2 regions of the Kribbella ginsengisoli genome follow, and region 1 is predicted to be linked to the other one. Evidence: riboswitches for the same ligand, from Rfam matches in the RefSeq annotation. Region 1 holds a riboswitch; the other holds the start of a gene.
The links. Region 1 has a riboswitch for glycine ahead of gcvP (aminomethyl-transferring glycine dehydrogenase). Riboswitches for the same ligand answer to the same signal wherever they lie in the genome.
Positions count from the first base shown of each region.

Region 1 (7,653 bases):
AAAGAAAGAGGGACCGAGGTGTATCCCGAAGATCTGAAGTACACGGCCGAGCACGAGTGGGTCAAGGCCGGCGACGGCCCGGTGCGGGTCGGTATCACCGACTTCGCCCAGGACGCGCTCGGCGACATCGTGTACGTACAGCTGCCCGAGGTCGGCACCGCCGTCCGGGCCGGCGACTCCTGCGGCGAGCTGGAGTCCACCAAGAGCGTCAGCGACCTGTTCGCGCCCCTCAACGGCACCGTGCGCGCCGTCAACGAGGCGCTGGCCGACCAGCCCGACCTGGTCAACACCGACCCGTACGGCGAGGGCTGGCTGCTCGACATCGAGGTCGACGACGACGAGGAGATCGAGGCGTTGATGGACGCCGACACGTACAAGGGACAGCTCGACCAGAGCTGAACTACGGACGCAGGGCAGTAGCTGGTAAGTTCTGTCGGACCTCAACCGCCGGTCGAGGGTTGGGGTCCTAGTCCACACTGTCATCACGGGGTCAACGAGAACGTCGCCGGACCGCCGGCGATCGGGAGGATCACAGCATGCCGTTCTGCAACCAGTGCGGGCACGAGAACTCCGAGGGCAGCAAGTTCTGCTCGCAGTGCGGAACGATGCTCCCTGGCGCGGACCGTCCGGTGACCGCCCCCGGGGTGACCGACACCGCGATGCTCGCACCGATCAGCGTCGAGCCGGAGACCGAGCGTTTCGATCTCGGCGAGAGCCTGTCCGCCGAGGACGAGGCCGCGGTCGGCGCGCTGCCCCAGGGATCGGCGCTGCTGATCGTCCAGCGCGGCCCGAACGCGGGCAGCCGGTTCCTGCTCGACGTCGACGTGGTCACCGCCGGCCGGCACCCCGACAGCGACATCTTCCTCGACGACGTGACCGTGTCCCGCCGGCACGCGGAGTTCCGGCGCGACCCGCAGGGCGTCAAGGTCCGCGACGTCGGCAGCCTGAACGGCACCTACGTGAACCGCGACCGGATCGACGAGCTGCAGCTGTCGAACGGCGACGAGGTGCAGATCGGCAAGTACCGGCTGGTCTACTACGCCAGTGGCCAAGCCTGAGTCTGGAGACTCCGCACTAGGGGGCAGCAGCATCGGTGAGGTGCTGCAGCTCCTGCAGGCCGAGTTCGCCGACGTCACCATCTCCAAGATCCGCTTCCTCGAGGCGGAGGGGCTGGTGACGCCGGCCAGGACCGCTTCGGGGTACCGCAAGTTCAGTACCGCCGACATCGAGCGGCTTCGCTATGTGCTGACCGCGCAGCGCGACCAGTACCTGCCGCTGAAGGTGATCAAGGACCACCTCGACGCGATGGATCGCGGGCTGCGGCCGCCTGCTCCTGGTGGCCGGCCGGCGGCGCCGCAGACGTTGCCCCAGCCTGCCGGGCTGCCCGATGCCGAGGACTTCTCGACGTACGGGACCGAGCTGAAGCTGACCCGGGACGAGCTGCGCGAGGCGGCCGGGATCACGGCCGAGTTGCTCGAGCAGCTGGAGAGTCACAACCTCGTCGTGGCCCGGGGCAACCACTACGACGGCGACGCGATCCTGATCGCCAAGGCGGCCGCCGAGTTCGCGCAGTACGGGATCGAGCCGCGGCATCTGCGGCCGTTCCGGGCCGCCGCCGACCGTGAGGTCGGGCTGATCGAGCAGGTCGTACAGCCCCGGCGCGACGACAAGACGCTGGAACTGGCCGCCCTCGCGGTGCGGTTGCACGCGGCACTCGTCCGGTCACGGCTCACCCGCTGACCCCGGCGGGGCAGCCCCGGCCTGGCCCGCAGAGTAGGCTGAAGGAGTGCGCGAAGTCGACGTGGTCGGAGTCCGGGTTGAGATGCCCTCGAGTCAGCCGATCGTGCTGCTCCGGGAGGTCGGCGGAGAGCGGTACCTGCCGATCTGGATCGGCGCGGCCGAAGCGAGCGCCATCGCTTTCGCCCAGCAGGGGATGGAGCCTCCCCGGCCGCTGACCCACGACCTGTTCGCGGAGACCATCCGGGTGCTCGGGCACACGCTGAGCCAGGTCCGGATCGTGAACCTGACCGACGGCGTGTTCGAGGCGATCCTGGTCTTCGACGACAAGACCGAGATCTCCGCCCGCCCGTCGGACTCGATCGCGCTCGCGCTGCGGACCGGTACGCCGGTGTTCTGCACCGAGGAGATCCTGGCCGAGGCCGGCATCCCGGTTCCGGACAGTGAGAACGAGGACGACGAGGTGGTCGAGGAGGAGGAGGTCGAGCGCTTCCGTGAGTTCCTCGATCACGTCACACCGGAAGACTTCGACAAGAGCTGACAGGTAACGATTCGTATTGGATCCGCGACACGCATCCGGCTCGGGGCGGTTGTCGTTGACCCGGCCTGAGCGGCGGCTTACCTTGAAGGAGTCGTGGGGTGTTGTAACTCCACGGATGTGATCCGTTCCAGTCGGTACCCAGGGAGGCTCAGGCGTGACACGCACCGGCGACACAGATCTGACGGCGCAGTCGACGTCCGAAGCACACGCCGAGGCGGCCGTCACCGCCGGCGTCCAGGGTCTGCTCTTCGAGGACGACCTGAAGCCGATGCCCGACGACGTCGGTTTCCGCGGCCCGACGGCCTGCGCCGCGGCCGGTATCACCTACCGCCAGCTGGACTACTGGGCCCGCACCGGACTGGTCTCACCGTCCGTCCGCCCGGCCACCGGTTCCGGCACCCAGCGGCTCTACGGCTTCCGCGACGTCTTGTTGCTCAAAGTGATCAAGCGGCTGCTCGACGCGGGCATCTCGCTGCAGCAGATCCGCAGCGCCATCGCCCACCTGAGCAAGCGCGGCATCGACGACCTGACTCAGATCACGCTGATGAGCGACGGCGCCTCGGTCTACATGTGCACCTCGCCCGACGAGGTCATCGACCTGCTGGCCGGCGGCCAGGGCGTCTTCGGGATCGCCCTCGGCGGCGTCTGGCGCGAGGTCGAGGGATCGCTGTCGGAGCTGCCGACCGAGCGGCTCGACGCGCACGGTGAGACCGGCGACGACCACGCCAACGACGAGCTGGCTGCCCGCCGCCGTGCCCGGATGACGGGCTGAGGTACCCTCGTTCTCAGCCGTACACAACACTCGGGAGAGTCTCGACCTGCTGTCTGGTCGGGCGCCGAAGGGGCAATTCCTCCCCGGAACCTCTCAGGCCCATGGACCGAGTGTCTTAGGCGACTCTGAAGCGCGCGCCGCGTGACAGAGGGGGAGGCCACCGGCAATTGTCAGCAACGGAGCCTCCACACAATGACTGAATCCCCTGTTCAGGTGTCAGCGGTGTTCGCCGACCGTCACATCGGCCCGCGGTCCGGCGAGATCGCCAAGATGGTCGAGACCCTCGGGTACGCCGATGTCGACGCGCTCGTCGACGCCGCGGTGCCCGCCTCGATCCGCTCGACCGAGCCGCTCCGGCTGCCCGAGCCGGCCTCCGAGGTCGACGCGCTGACCGAACTGCGCCAGCTCGCCGCCCGCAACAACGTCGCCACCTCGATGATCGGCCAGGGGTACTACGGCACGTTCACCCCGTCGGTGATCGTCCGCCGCCTGGTCGAGAACCCGGCCTGGTACACCGCCTACACGCCGTACCAGCCGGAGATCTCCCAGGGCCGCCTCGAGGCGCTGCTGAACTTCCAGACCGTCGTCTCCGACCTGACCGGCCTGCCGACCGCGAACGCGTCCCTGCTCGACGAGGGCACTGCCGCCGCCGAGGCGATGACGCTGGCGCACCGGTCGAACCGCAAGAGCAAGAGCAACCGGTTCCTGGTCGATGCCGACTGTTTCGCGCAGACGATCGCTGTCGTGCAGACGCGGGCCGAGGCGCTCGACATCGAGGTCGTCGTCGCGGACACGACTGACGGGCTGCCAGAGGGCGACTTCTTCGGCTTCCTGGTGCAGTACCCGGGCTCGGGCGGGGTCGTTCGCGACCTGAAGCCGCTGATCGCGGCGGCACACGAGCGGGAGACGCTCGTCGCGGTCGCATCGGACCTGCTCGCCCTGACGCTGCTCGAGGCGCCGGGTGAGGCGGGGGCTGACATCGTCATCGGGTCGTCGCAGCGCTTCGGGGTGCCGCTGTTCTACGGTGGGCCGCAGGCTGGGTTCATGTCGGTGCGCGCCGGGCTGGAGCGGTCGCTGCCGGGTCGGTTGGTCGGGGTGTCGGTTGATGCGGATGGCGCGCCGGCGTACCGGTTGGCTTTGCAGACGCGGGAGCAGCACATCCGGCGTGAGAAGGCGACCTCGAACATCTGTACCGCGCAGGTGCTGCTCGCTGTCGTCGCGTCGATGTACGCCGTCTATCACGGTCCGGAGGGGCTGAAGGCGATCGCTGAGCGGGTCCACCGCCACGCGGACAGCCTCGCCGCCTCGCTGAAGGCCGGAGGCGTCGAGGTCGTACACGACCAGTTCTTCGACACCGTCCTGGCCCGGGTGCCCGGTCGTGCGGCGGATGTTGTCGACACGGCTCGGCAGAACGGCATCTGGCTGCGTGAGGTCGACGCGGACCACGTCGGCATCTCCTGTGACGAGAAGACCGACGCGACGGCGCTGGTCGGGGTCTGCCGTTCCTTCGGCGTGACGTACGACGCGGCGCTCGGCGGTGACGCCCTGGCCGAGACGGTCACGCGGACCTCGGAGTACCTGACGCACCCGGTCTTCAACACGCACCGGTCGGAGACGGCGATGCTGCGCTACCTGCGCAAGCTGTCGGACTACGACTACGCGCTCGACCGCGGCATGATCCCGCTCGGCTCCTGCACGATGAAGCTGAACGCGACCACCGAGATGGAAGCCGTCACCTGGCCCGAGTTCGCCGACATGCACCCGCTGGCGCCGATCGAGGACGCCGCCGGCTACGTGAAGCTGATCGGCCAGCTGGAGCGCTGGCTGGCCGAGGTGACCGGCTACGCGAAGGTCTCGATCCAGCCGAACGCCGGCTCGCAGGGTGAGCTCGCGGGGCTGCTCGCGATCCGCGGCTACCACCGGGCCCAGGGCAACGAAGATCGCAACGTCTGCCTGATCCCGGCGAGCGCGCACGGTACCAACGCCGCCTCCGCGGTGATGGCCGGGATGAAGGTTGTTGTTGTCAAGGGCAACGATGACGGCACGATCGATCTGGCCGATCTGCGCGCCAAGGCTGACGAGCACGCGGAGAAGCTGGCCGCGATCATGATCACCTACCCGTCCACGCACGGCGTGTACGAGGAGAGCGTGACCGAGGTCTGCCAGATCGTCCACGACCACGGCGGCCAGGTGTACGTCGACGGCGCGAACCTGAACGCGCTGCTCGGGCTGGCCAGGCCGGGCGAGTTCGGGGGCGATGTCAGCCACCTGAACCTGCACAAGACGTTCTGCATCCCGCACGGTGGCGGTGGCCCGGGTGTCGGTCCGGTCGCGGTCGCCGCGCACTTGGCGCCGTACCTGCCGAACCACCCGTTGCTCGACCAGGCCGGCCCGGAGTCGGGTGTCGGTCCGATCAGCGCGGCGCCGTTCGGCTCGGCCGGTGTGCTGGCGATCTCCTGGGCGTACATCCGGATGATGGGCGCCGAGGGGCTGACGTCGGCGACCAAGGCCGCCGTACTGACCGCCAACTACGTCGCCAAGCGGCTCGAGGACGCCTTCCCGGTGCTGTACACGGGGGAGAACGGGCTGGTCGCGCACGAGTGCATCCTGGATCTGCGGCCGATGACCAAGGAGACCGGTATCACCGTCGACGACGTCGCGAAGCGGCTGGTCGACTACGGCTTCCACGCGCCGACGATGTCGTTCCCGGTCGCCGGGACGTTGATGGTGGAGCCGACCGAGTCCGAGGACCTGGGTGAACTGGACCGGTTCTGCGACGCGATGATCGCGATCCGGCACGAGATCGACCGGGTCGCGGCAGGGGAGTGGCCGGCCGGTGACAACCCGCTGGTGAACGCGCCGCACACCGCGTCGTCGGTGATCAACGACAAATGGGAGCACGCCTACACCCGCGAGGAGGCCGCCTTCCCGCAGTCGGTCGACCGCACCACGAAGTACTGGCCCCCGGTTCGCCGGATCGACGGAGCCTACGGCGACCGCAACCTGATCTGCTCCTGCCCGTCACCGGAGGCCTTCGAGTAACAGGCATACTTGGGTGAGTGACTGACGTTCGTGCTGACACCGCGGCGGCCTTGTACGCCGAGATCGCCGCGGCCCAGAGTGAGACCAAGCTGCCGACCATCACAGCCGGTGTGCTGAAGGACGGCGCGTTGGCGTGGACCGGTTCCCGCGGGCAGATCGTGGACGGTGAAGGGCTGGCGCCGGGCCCGGACGTGCAGTACCGGATCGGGTCGATCACCAAGACGATGACCGCGATCCTGGTGCTGCAGTGTCGCGACGACGGGCTGCTGTCGCTGAATGATGCCGTGGGCAAGCATCTGCCCGGAGTGGCGTTCGGCGACCTGACCATCCGGCAGTTGCTCGCCCACTCGGGCGGGATGAACGCCGAGCCCGAAGGCCCTTGGTGGGAACGCAATCCGGGCGTTTCGTTCGAGGCGCTGACGGCGGCGATGGACGAGTCGCAGGCGGCCGGCCGGCCCGATCGGCGGCATCACTACTCCAACCTCGGCTATGCGTTGCTGGGCGAGGTCGTCGCGCGGTTGCGGGGTGCCGCGTGGATGGAGTTGGTGGCGGCGCGGATCCTCGACCCGCTGGAGATGCGGCGTACGACGTACTTCCCGGTCACCCCCGCCGCCAAGGGGTACTCGGTGCATCCGTTCAGCGGGCGGCTCGACCTGGAGCCGGCGTACGACTCCGGTGCGATGGCGCCGGCCGGACAGCTGTGGAGCACGATCGAGGACCTGGCGAAGTACGCCGCGTTCTGGATCGACCCCGGCTACGAGGTGCTCAGCCGCGACACCGTCGACGAGATGGCCGCTCCGACGGCGGCCGATCCACGCGAGGCGCTGACCGCGTCGTACGGGCTGGGCCTGCGGCTGCATGCCGACGACCCGTACCTCTTCGTCGGCCACACCGGCTCGATGCCGGGCTTCATGGCCGGACTGTTCGTCGACCGCGCGCGGCGGATCGGGGCCGTGACGCTGGGCAATTCGACGTACGGGCGGGTTGCTTCGGTGCCGCTCGACCTGATGCGCATCCTCGCGTCGTACGAGCCGCCGCTGCCGATCGAGTGGGTCCCCGAACCCGAACTCGCGCAAGGCTCCGAACTCCTCGGCCACTGGTACTGGGGCAACACCCAGCTGACGATGTCCGTCGCCGGCGGCATCCTCCAGCTCACCACCGGCTACCCGTGCCGTTTCTCACCCATCGGCCCGGATCTCTACCAAGGCCGCGACGGCTACTTCGCCGGCGAACGCCTCCGGGTGATCCGCGACGGCGACCGGATCACTCACCTCGACCTCGCCACCTTCACCCTGACCCGCACGCCGTACGGCAACTGACGGGCGGCCGGCGCGACTTCCGGGCTGACCCGTACCTCATCCGGCCGCTGGCTCGTTCACCATCAGCCGCCTGTGTCTACCACGACACGGGCGGCTGTCGCTGTGTTTCATCACGCAGGTCACCCCGGTTGACACGCACAGCTTCGAGGTTAGTAGGTTAGGGCCACCTAAGTAAGGGCTGCCTTACTCGACAACTTTCCCAGGAGAAGCTGGATGTCGTCCCTCGACGCTCCCCATAGTCC
Region 1 covers NZ_BAABAA010000001.1:1,013,917-1,021,569, reverse strand. The annotation lists gene gcvH (glycine cleavage system protein GcvH) at 19-399, shown strand; gene ABD768_RS04475 (zinc-ribbon and FHA domain-containing protein) at 537-1,058, shown strand; gene ftsR (transcriptional regulator FtsR) at 1,099-1,740, shown strand; gene ABD768_RS04465 (bifunctional nuclease domain-containing protein) at 1,787-2,278, shown strand; gene ABD768_RS04460 (MerR family transcriptional regulator) at 2,457-3,050, shown strand; glycine riboswitch at 3,072-3,169, shown strand; gene gcvP (aminomethyl-transferring glycine dehydrogenase) at 3,243-6,092, shown strand; gene ABD768_RS04450 (serine hydrolase domain-containing protein) at 6,110-7,411, shown strand; gene ABD768_RS04445 (pyridoxal phosphate-dependent decarboxylase family protein) at 7,625-7,653, shown strand, end outside.

Region 2 (7,653 bases), on a different contig from region 1:
TGGCCGATCAGCCGTTGCACCCCGGGCGGGATGTACGTCGAGATCGCCCCGGGCCGCGGTGGCGTCTGACCGGCCAGCACGAACAGGTGGTCCCGCTCGGAATCAGTCAACCGCAGCGCCCGGGCCAACGCGGTCAGTACCTGGGCCGACGGCGCGGACGACCGCCCCTGCTCGAGCCGGAGGATGTAGTCGACCGACAGCCCGGCCAGTAGCGCCAGCTCCTCACGCCGGAGCCCCGGCGCCCGCCGCCGCCCGCCCGCGGGCAGGCCGGCCTCGGCCGGAGTCACCCGATCCCGCCACGCGTGGAGCGTCTTGCCTAGTTCAGCCACCCGTCCAGTATCTATCGCAATCCGCGCTTCAGCCTGGGTACTGCCAATCCCCAGGACAAAGCGTGCACTACCTGCACCGTCGCCCAGCGACGAGATTGGAGCCATGACAACAACACTCATCACCGGGGCCAACAAGAGCCTCGGCTACGAAACAGCCCGTCAACTCGTTGCCCTCGGCCACACCGTGTACGTCGGTGCGCGCGACCCCGAGCGTGGACGCAAGGCGGCCGACGAGCTCGGTGCCCGCTTCGTCCAGCTGGAGGTGACCGACGACGAGTCGGTCCAGAACGCCGTCAAGCAGGTGCAGGAAGAGGCCGGTCACCTCGACGTACTCGTCAACAACGCCGGCATCCCCGGCCCCTTCAAGCCCGCCGACCAGCTCACCGCCGACGACTTCCAGACCGTCTACAACGTCAACGTCTTCGGCGCCTTCCGCGTCCTGAACGCCTTCCTGCCGTTGCTCAAGGCAAGCGACAACCCCGTAGTCGTCAACGTCAGCAGCGGCCTGGGCTCGATCGGCATGGCCACCGACCCCACGGTCCGCGAGGCCGCCTGGATCCCCGCCCCGATCTACAGCTCCTCCAAGGCCGCCCTCAACATGCTCACCGCCCAGTACGCCCACCTCAACCCCGAAATGCGCATCAACGCCGTGGACCCCGGCTACACCGCCACCGACTTCAACGGCCACCGAGGCCACCAGTCCATCCCCGAAGGCGCCGCCAGCATCGTCCGCCTGGCCACCATCGACAAAACCGGCCCGACAGCCACCTACCAACGCAACACAGGCCTTGTCCCCTGGTGACAGCCAAGGCTCGTTAGTTCAAACACCATCGGGAACATCATTCGACAAGGGACCCCAGCGGACCTGCGCGGCAGCCGACCCCTCGACATCGAGAGAGACCACCGTCGCCGGATCACGCTGGGCGCCTTCGAAGGTCAGCAACCGACCGGCAAAATCCTTGATACCGAAGTCGAAAGATGTGCACTTGATCTCGCAGTCCCCGAAGTCGAGCTCTGCATCCTCCACTCTCAACGCCATGAACGTCGAGGCATCGTTGAGGAATCGTGCGCCGCGGAAGTCCAGCCTCCCGCCGTCGACGATGACGCTGCGCAGCCGCAGGTTTCGTTTCTTTCGGTCCGCGGGGTCCGTACTGTCCGGATCAGGACGAAACTCGGCCTCGCTGAAATCCACTGTCCCGGCATTGATCTGCATCCGGTTGAGCCCGACCCAGCACTGCTTGAATTTCGCACGGTGGAAGCGCAGTACCGCATCGCCCTTGACGACCAGATCGTCGAGCTCGACGCTGCTGCTGATGAACCGGCACCACGCGAGGGAGTACCGCCCTTTGGTGAGCGTCATTCCGCGGAGGTCGTACCGGATCCCCGTCCACCTCGGCTCCTCCAGGGCCAGCCGCTTCCGGATCACCGTACAGATGGCTTCCCGCACTCTGATGTCGCGATCGTCCACCGCTCCTGTCGGATCCTGCCGTTCGGGCATCCGTAGGTAGGCGCACAGGACGTCGACGCAGACCTGACGTTGGGCCCCGTCGTCATCGCCCCAGTCGTCGGCCAACTGGGCCATCGCGTACACGCCGGCAAGTCTGATCGCGGCGTCGGAATGACCGAGCTGCTCAGCAGCGGATCCGAAGCGTGCATGGAAGGCGGCCCTGACCGCACGCTGGTCGGCCGCTTCGGCGAGCTGGTCGCGTCTGGTCTCGAGCGCGTGCTGGTTCTCCAGCGTCCGCTGGCGGCGATAGGCGATCGCCGCGGCGCCCCCGGCGCCGATCAGTCCCAGCGAGCCGATCGACGCTCGAATGACGTCGTACAGCTCCCGGGACGGCAGATTCCAGAGATGGGGGTGCTCGCCTGTGGCAACCCACTCGCCGAAGAGAAGAGCCAGCGCCGCCCCAGCGACCAAGGCACCTCCGAGGCTGGCGGCCACCAACTTTCCGAGCTTGATCGGGCTCCTGATCGTCGGCTGGATCGGACCTTTGCCTGCCAGTTCGCCGCTCATCGATCCCCCACCCCTCGCACCGCACCACGCGGCGTTGCTCCCCTTGCGGAGAGTATGGCCAGCGCGTTGCCGGCTGAGTAGGTCCTGGCCGCGATCACCAATAGCAAGATCGCATCGTGGCGGCACGCGTGTCGGGGCGCTGAAGATCGGGTTCTGTCAGGCTGGCCCGCATGGGGTCTTTGGTGTTGCTGCATGGGCTTGGGGCCAACGGGCGGGTTTGGGACGGGTGGGCTCAGCCGCGGGTTGCGCCTGATCTGCCGGGGCACGGGAGCGCGCCTACGCTCCCGAAGTACACGTTTGAGGCGATGGCTGCGGCCGTTGCGGCGGCGCTGCCGGTACGACGTGAGCTGGTCGTCGTCGGGCATTCGCTCGGTGGGGTGATTGCGCTCGAACTGGCGTCCGGGCGGTATGGCGTGCAGGTGGATCGGGTGGTGGCGTTGGGGGTGAAGGTGAGCTGGTCGGCGGATGATCTGGGGCGGGCGGGGGCGCTGGCGCAGAAGCCGATCGGGTGGTTCGAGAGTCGGGACGAGGCGGCTGCCCGGTTTCTCAAGGTGTCTGGGTTACAAGGGCTGGTCGAGCTGGACAGCGGCGCGGTTGAGCATGGGATCAAGCAGGTCGACGGGCGGTGGCGGCTGGCGATGGATCCGGGGACCTGGGCGGTTGGGGCGCCGGCCATGGAGGCGTTGATCGCGGCTTGTCAGGCGGAGGTTGTGCTGGCGCGCGGTGAGCTTGATCCGATGAACACGGATGCCGAGCTGACCGCGCTGGGCGGGCACGTCGTCACGCTGGCCGGGTTGGGGCACAACGCGCATGTGGAGGATCCGTCAGCACTCGATCACGTTCACGGCCAGGCCGCCACGTGAGGTCTCCTTGTACTTGATCTTCATGTCGGCGCCGGTCTCGCGCATCGTCTTGATCACCTTGTCGAGCGAGACGACGTGGACGCCGTCGCCGTGCATCGCCATCCGGGCGGCGTTGATCGCCTTCATCGACGCCATCGCGTTGCGCTCGATACAGGGGATCTGAACCAGCCCGCCGACCGGGTCGCAGGTCAGGCCGAGGTTGTGCTCCATCGCGATCTCGGCCGCGTTCTCGACCTGCTCCGGAGTTCCACCCAGTACTTCGCACAGCCCGGCGGCCGCCATCGAGCAGGCCGAGCCGACCTCGCCCTGACATCCGACCTCGGCGCCGGAGATCGACGCGTTCTCCTTGTACAGAACGCCGATCGCCGCGGCCGCCAGCAGGAACCGGACCACGCCGTCCTCCGATGCCCCCGGCACGAAGCGACGGTAGTAGTGCAGCACGGCCGGAATGATCCCCGCGGCACCGTTCGTCGGCGCCGTGACGATCCGGCCGCCGGACGCGTTCTGCTCGTTCACCGCGAGCGCGAACAGGTTGACCCAGTCCATCACCTTCAGCGGATCGACCGACCACTTGTCGCTGCTGAGCTTCTTGTGCAGCGCGGCCGCCCGGCGCGGCACCTTGAGGCCGCCCGGCAGCGTGCCCTCGGTCTCACAGCCCTCGTCGACGCAGTCCTGCATCACCTGCCAGATGTGCAGCAGGCCCTCGCGGATCTCGGGCTCGGTCCGCCAGGCGAGTTCGTTGGCGAGCATCACCTCGCTGATCGGCAGGCCCGACTCCTGGCAGCGGACGAGCAGTTCGTTGCCGGACAGGAACGGGTACTTGAGCGGAGTACGGTCCGCGACGATCCGGTCACCGGCCGCCGCGTTCTCGTCGACGACGAAACCGCCGCCGACCGAGTAGTACGTCCGCTCCCGCAGACAGGAGCCGTCGGCGGCCCGGGCCACGAAGGTCATCCCGTTCGGGTGGTACGGCAGCGCCTTGCGCCGGTGCATGATCAGCTGGTTGTTCTCGTCGAAGACGATCTCCCGCTGACCGGCGAGCCGGAGCCGGCCGGCCGCCCGGATCGCGGCGACCCGGCTCTCCACCGAGCGGGTGTCGACCGTCTCCGGGTCCTCACCCTCCAGCCCGAGGATGACCGCCTTGTTGCTGCCGTGCCCGTGGCCGGTGGCGCCGAGGGAGCCGAAGAGTTGTGACTCGACCGCCGTCGTACGGTCGAGTAACCCGTCCGCGGCCAGGCCGAGCGCGAAGGTGCGGGCGGCTCGCATCGGTCCCACGGTGTGGGAGCTCGACGGGCCGATCCCGATACTGAACAGGTCGAACACGCTGATCGCCATGCTGGAGGCCTCCTGGTCGCCATTGACCGATTGGTATGCCTCCCCGCTCTGTCAGGCAGTGTGCCTTCCAGAGGTGCCTCGCCCGCACGGTGAAGGTGCCTGAGAGATTCTTGGGGAGAGTTGCTCCTACGGCGCCCGGGTCAGGCCCGGGTCTCTCCCGCACGGGTTCATGCGGCTGCTGATTTCAGTACTCGCCGCGACGGTACGGCGGACCGGCCGCGCGCGTCAATCCGGCAGCGGGTGAACTCAGAGGGTGTCCCCCAGACACCCTCTCAGGACAACCGGTTGGTGCGCTGCGCCCAGAGCTCGAAGAACCAGGTGAACAGCGGCGGGATGCTGGCGGCGAGGGCAGCCAGCGTGACCGGTACGGTCCAGCGCAGCTGCTTGCGGACCGCGAGCACCGTGATCACGTAGGCGATGAAGATCGTGCCGTGTACCGGCCCGAAGATCTTCACGCCGATCTCGTTGTCGGACAGCACGTACTTGAACAGCATCCCGATCAGCAGCCCGGTCCAGGAGATCGCCTCGGCGATCGCCACGGCACGGAACACCGTCGCGTGCTTCGATCCGGCCGGAGTCTCAACAGCGGTCGTCGTCTCAGTCATCAGATCAGTGACCCTAACAAGTCCCCCAAGGCGAGCCTGGGGTTCGGGCCGGGTCTGTCCCCGATGCGCACGGGAAGGCGTTTGCCCAGGATCGGGGGATGAAGCTCATCACGTGGGGTGCGATCGCCGGCGTCGTCTTCGCCGGCCTGGTCGCACCACCGGCAACCGCCGTACAACCGAAGTCCTTGCAGTGGACCGACTGCGAGGTCAAACCCAAAGAGGATCCCAAGCTCGTCGCCGGCTCCGAATGCGCGACCCTCCAGGTCCCGGTGGACTGGAACCACCCGGACGGACCCACCTTCGGCCTGGCGATAGCCCGCCGTACTGCGAAAGACCCGTCAACCCGCATCGGCACCCTGGTGTTCGGCCCGGGCGGCCCCGGCGACTCCGGCGTCGACCGGATCCGGACCGGTATGACCCGCTTCAGCGACGCCCTGGAGGACAGGTTCGACATCGTCAGCTTCGACCCCCGTGGGATCGCCCGCAGCAACCCGGTCGTCTGCTCGGCCGCGTTGCTCGCCAAGCAGCCCTCGCCGCAGATCAGCAGCCGCGCGCAGTTCGACCAGACCATCCGCTACAACCGCGAGCTGGACCAGGACTGCCGCACCCACACCGGGCCGGTCTACGACCACATCGACACCCTGCAGACGGTTCGCGACGTCGACGCGATCCGCGCGGCGCTGGGTGAGACCAAGATCAGTTTCCACGGCAGCTCGTACGGGACCATGCTCGGTGAGCTGTACGCCGAGACGTACCCGCACCGGCTGCGCGCGCTCGCCCTGGAGAGCGTCTTCGACCACGGCGACTCGACAACCGGTGAGTTCCTCGACGCGCAGGCCGCGACGGCGCAGGACTCGTTCACCGAGTTCGTGAACTGGTGCGAAGAGGCGACCGCCTGCTCGCTGCACGGGCGCGACATCCACGCGCTGTGGGCGGAACTGCTCGCCCGGGCCGGTCGTGGCGAGCTGCCGGATCCACGGCAGGCGAGCTTGAAGGCGACGCCGTTCACGCTGACCTTCGGGGTGTTCCGGATGCTCTACGAGCCGCAGTGGGCCGCGCTGGCCGACCTGTTGAAGCGGCTGGAGACGAGCGCCCCACCGACGGGCGAACCCCCGGTACCGACCGGGCTGGCCCCGAACACGCTCGCACCGTTCTGCCGGGATCTCAGCCTGCCGGTCCGCACGTATGGTGAGTTCTCAGCGCACGTACGACGGCTCGCGCGGAACAACCAGGACCTGAAGATCCCGCCGACGCTGCTCGCGGTGACCAACTGCCTCGGGCTGCCGAAGGCTGTGAATCCCCAACAGGACTTGAAGATTCGCGGCCTCAGGACTCCCGCGCTACTCGCGAACGCGCTTCACGATCCGGCCACCGGCTACAGCTGGGCGACCAGCGTCGCGCGCCAGCTCGGCAAGCAGGGTGTGCTGCTCACCTACGAGGGCTGGGGACACGGCAGCTACACCAAGAGTCCTTGCGTAGGGCAAGCAATCGACAGCTATCTGATCTCGCTGACCGTTCCGCGGCGCGGCGCGACCTGTCCGGCGGTACCGCCGGCGCCCTGATGACGATGGGGCTCCTCGCCGGGCATGGCGAGGAGCCCCATCGTTGTTCCCAACCGGCTGTCAGACGGAGACGAGGTGCGCTTCCTGGACGCGGGTGAGCGATCCACTGCGGAGCACCTCGCCGGACAGCTCGAGGAGCCGGGCGCACGCGCGCTCGAGAGCCTCGGCCTGGGACCTGCAGCGGTCGACGAACCAGTACGGATCGTCGGGCTGCGGATCATCGGTGTCGTCGATGTCGGCGAACCAGTGCTGGTCGCCGGCGCAGGTGCAGTGCACCACCCGCACTCGCAGGTTCATCACGAAAATCCCCCCGTGCCGTAAATCCCTGGGATCCCCCCCGGGTTCCCAGCCGGGGCCAGCTCGGCCGGTGCGCAGCCGCGGCCCCCCACTACCGCGCACCGGGCCGAGATTGACCCTCCCCCGCTCCTTACATCGTGCTGGACGGCCCGGTGTTACTACTTGTGACCGAATTATTTTAAGTGATTGCTTGACTACACTCAGTTGTTGCCTCGACCACGTTCTGCGAGAACACCAGCAGCACGAACCAGAGCACCGCGGCGAACGCCAGACCGGCCGACAGCAGGCCCAGTACGCCGACGACGTCGCCCATCCGATCGCCGCCCGAGACGACGAGCTGCCGCGGCCCGATCAGCAGACTCATCACGATCGAGACCGCCTCGGTACCCCGCAGCCAGCGGGCCCGCTGCTCCAGTGAGCGGTCGCCGGCCCGGTCGGCCAGCCGCATCAGTCCGGTGCAGGTCAGGACGATCACCATCCCGCCGATGACGATCAGCGACGCCAGCCGGAGCTCGCCACCGACGATCGCGCGACCACCCAGCAGCGGGAGCAGCTCAGGCAGAGACGCCAGAGCGCCGACGAAGGCGAAGCCGGCGGCCAGGCGGAAGGCGTTGTCGAGTTTCCGGAGGCGGCGCAGCCCGAAGTACA
Region 2 covers NZ_BAABAA010000002.1:1,295,344-1,302,996, forward strand. The annotation lists gene ABD768_RS13610 (helix-turn-helix transcriptional regulator) at 1-329, opposite strand, end outside; gene ABD768_RS13615 (SDR family NAD(P)-dependent oxidoreductase) at 433-1,131, shown strand; gene ABD768_RS13620 (hypothetical protein) at 1,150-2,343, opposite strand; gene ABD768_RS13625 (alpha/beta fold hydrolase) at 2,514-3,206, shown strand; gene ABD768_RS13630 (L-serine ammonia-lyase) at 3,168-4,541, opposite strand; glycine riboswitch at 4,619-4,711, opposite strand; gene ABD768_RS13635 (DUF3817 domain-containing protein) at 4,814-5,146, opposite strand; gene ABD768_RS13640 (alpha/beta hydrolase) at 5,245-6,708, shown strand; gene ABD768_RS13645 (hypothetical protein) at 6,769-7,005, opposite strand; gene ABD768_RS13650 (hypothetical protein) at 7,184-7,653, opposite strand, start outside.
Region 2: linked by a shared signal. The riboswitch ahead of ABD768_RS13630 (L-serine ammonia-lyase) and the one ahead of gcvP (aminomethyl-transferring glycine dehydrogenase) in region 1 are both predicted to bind glycine.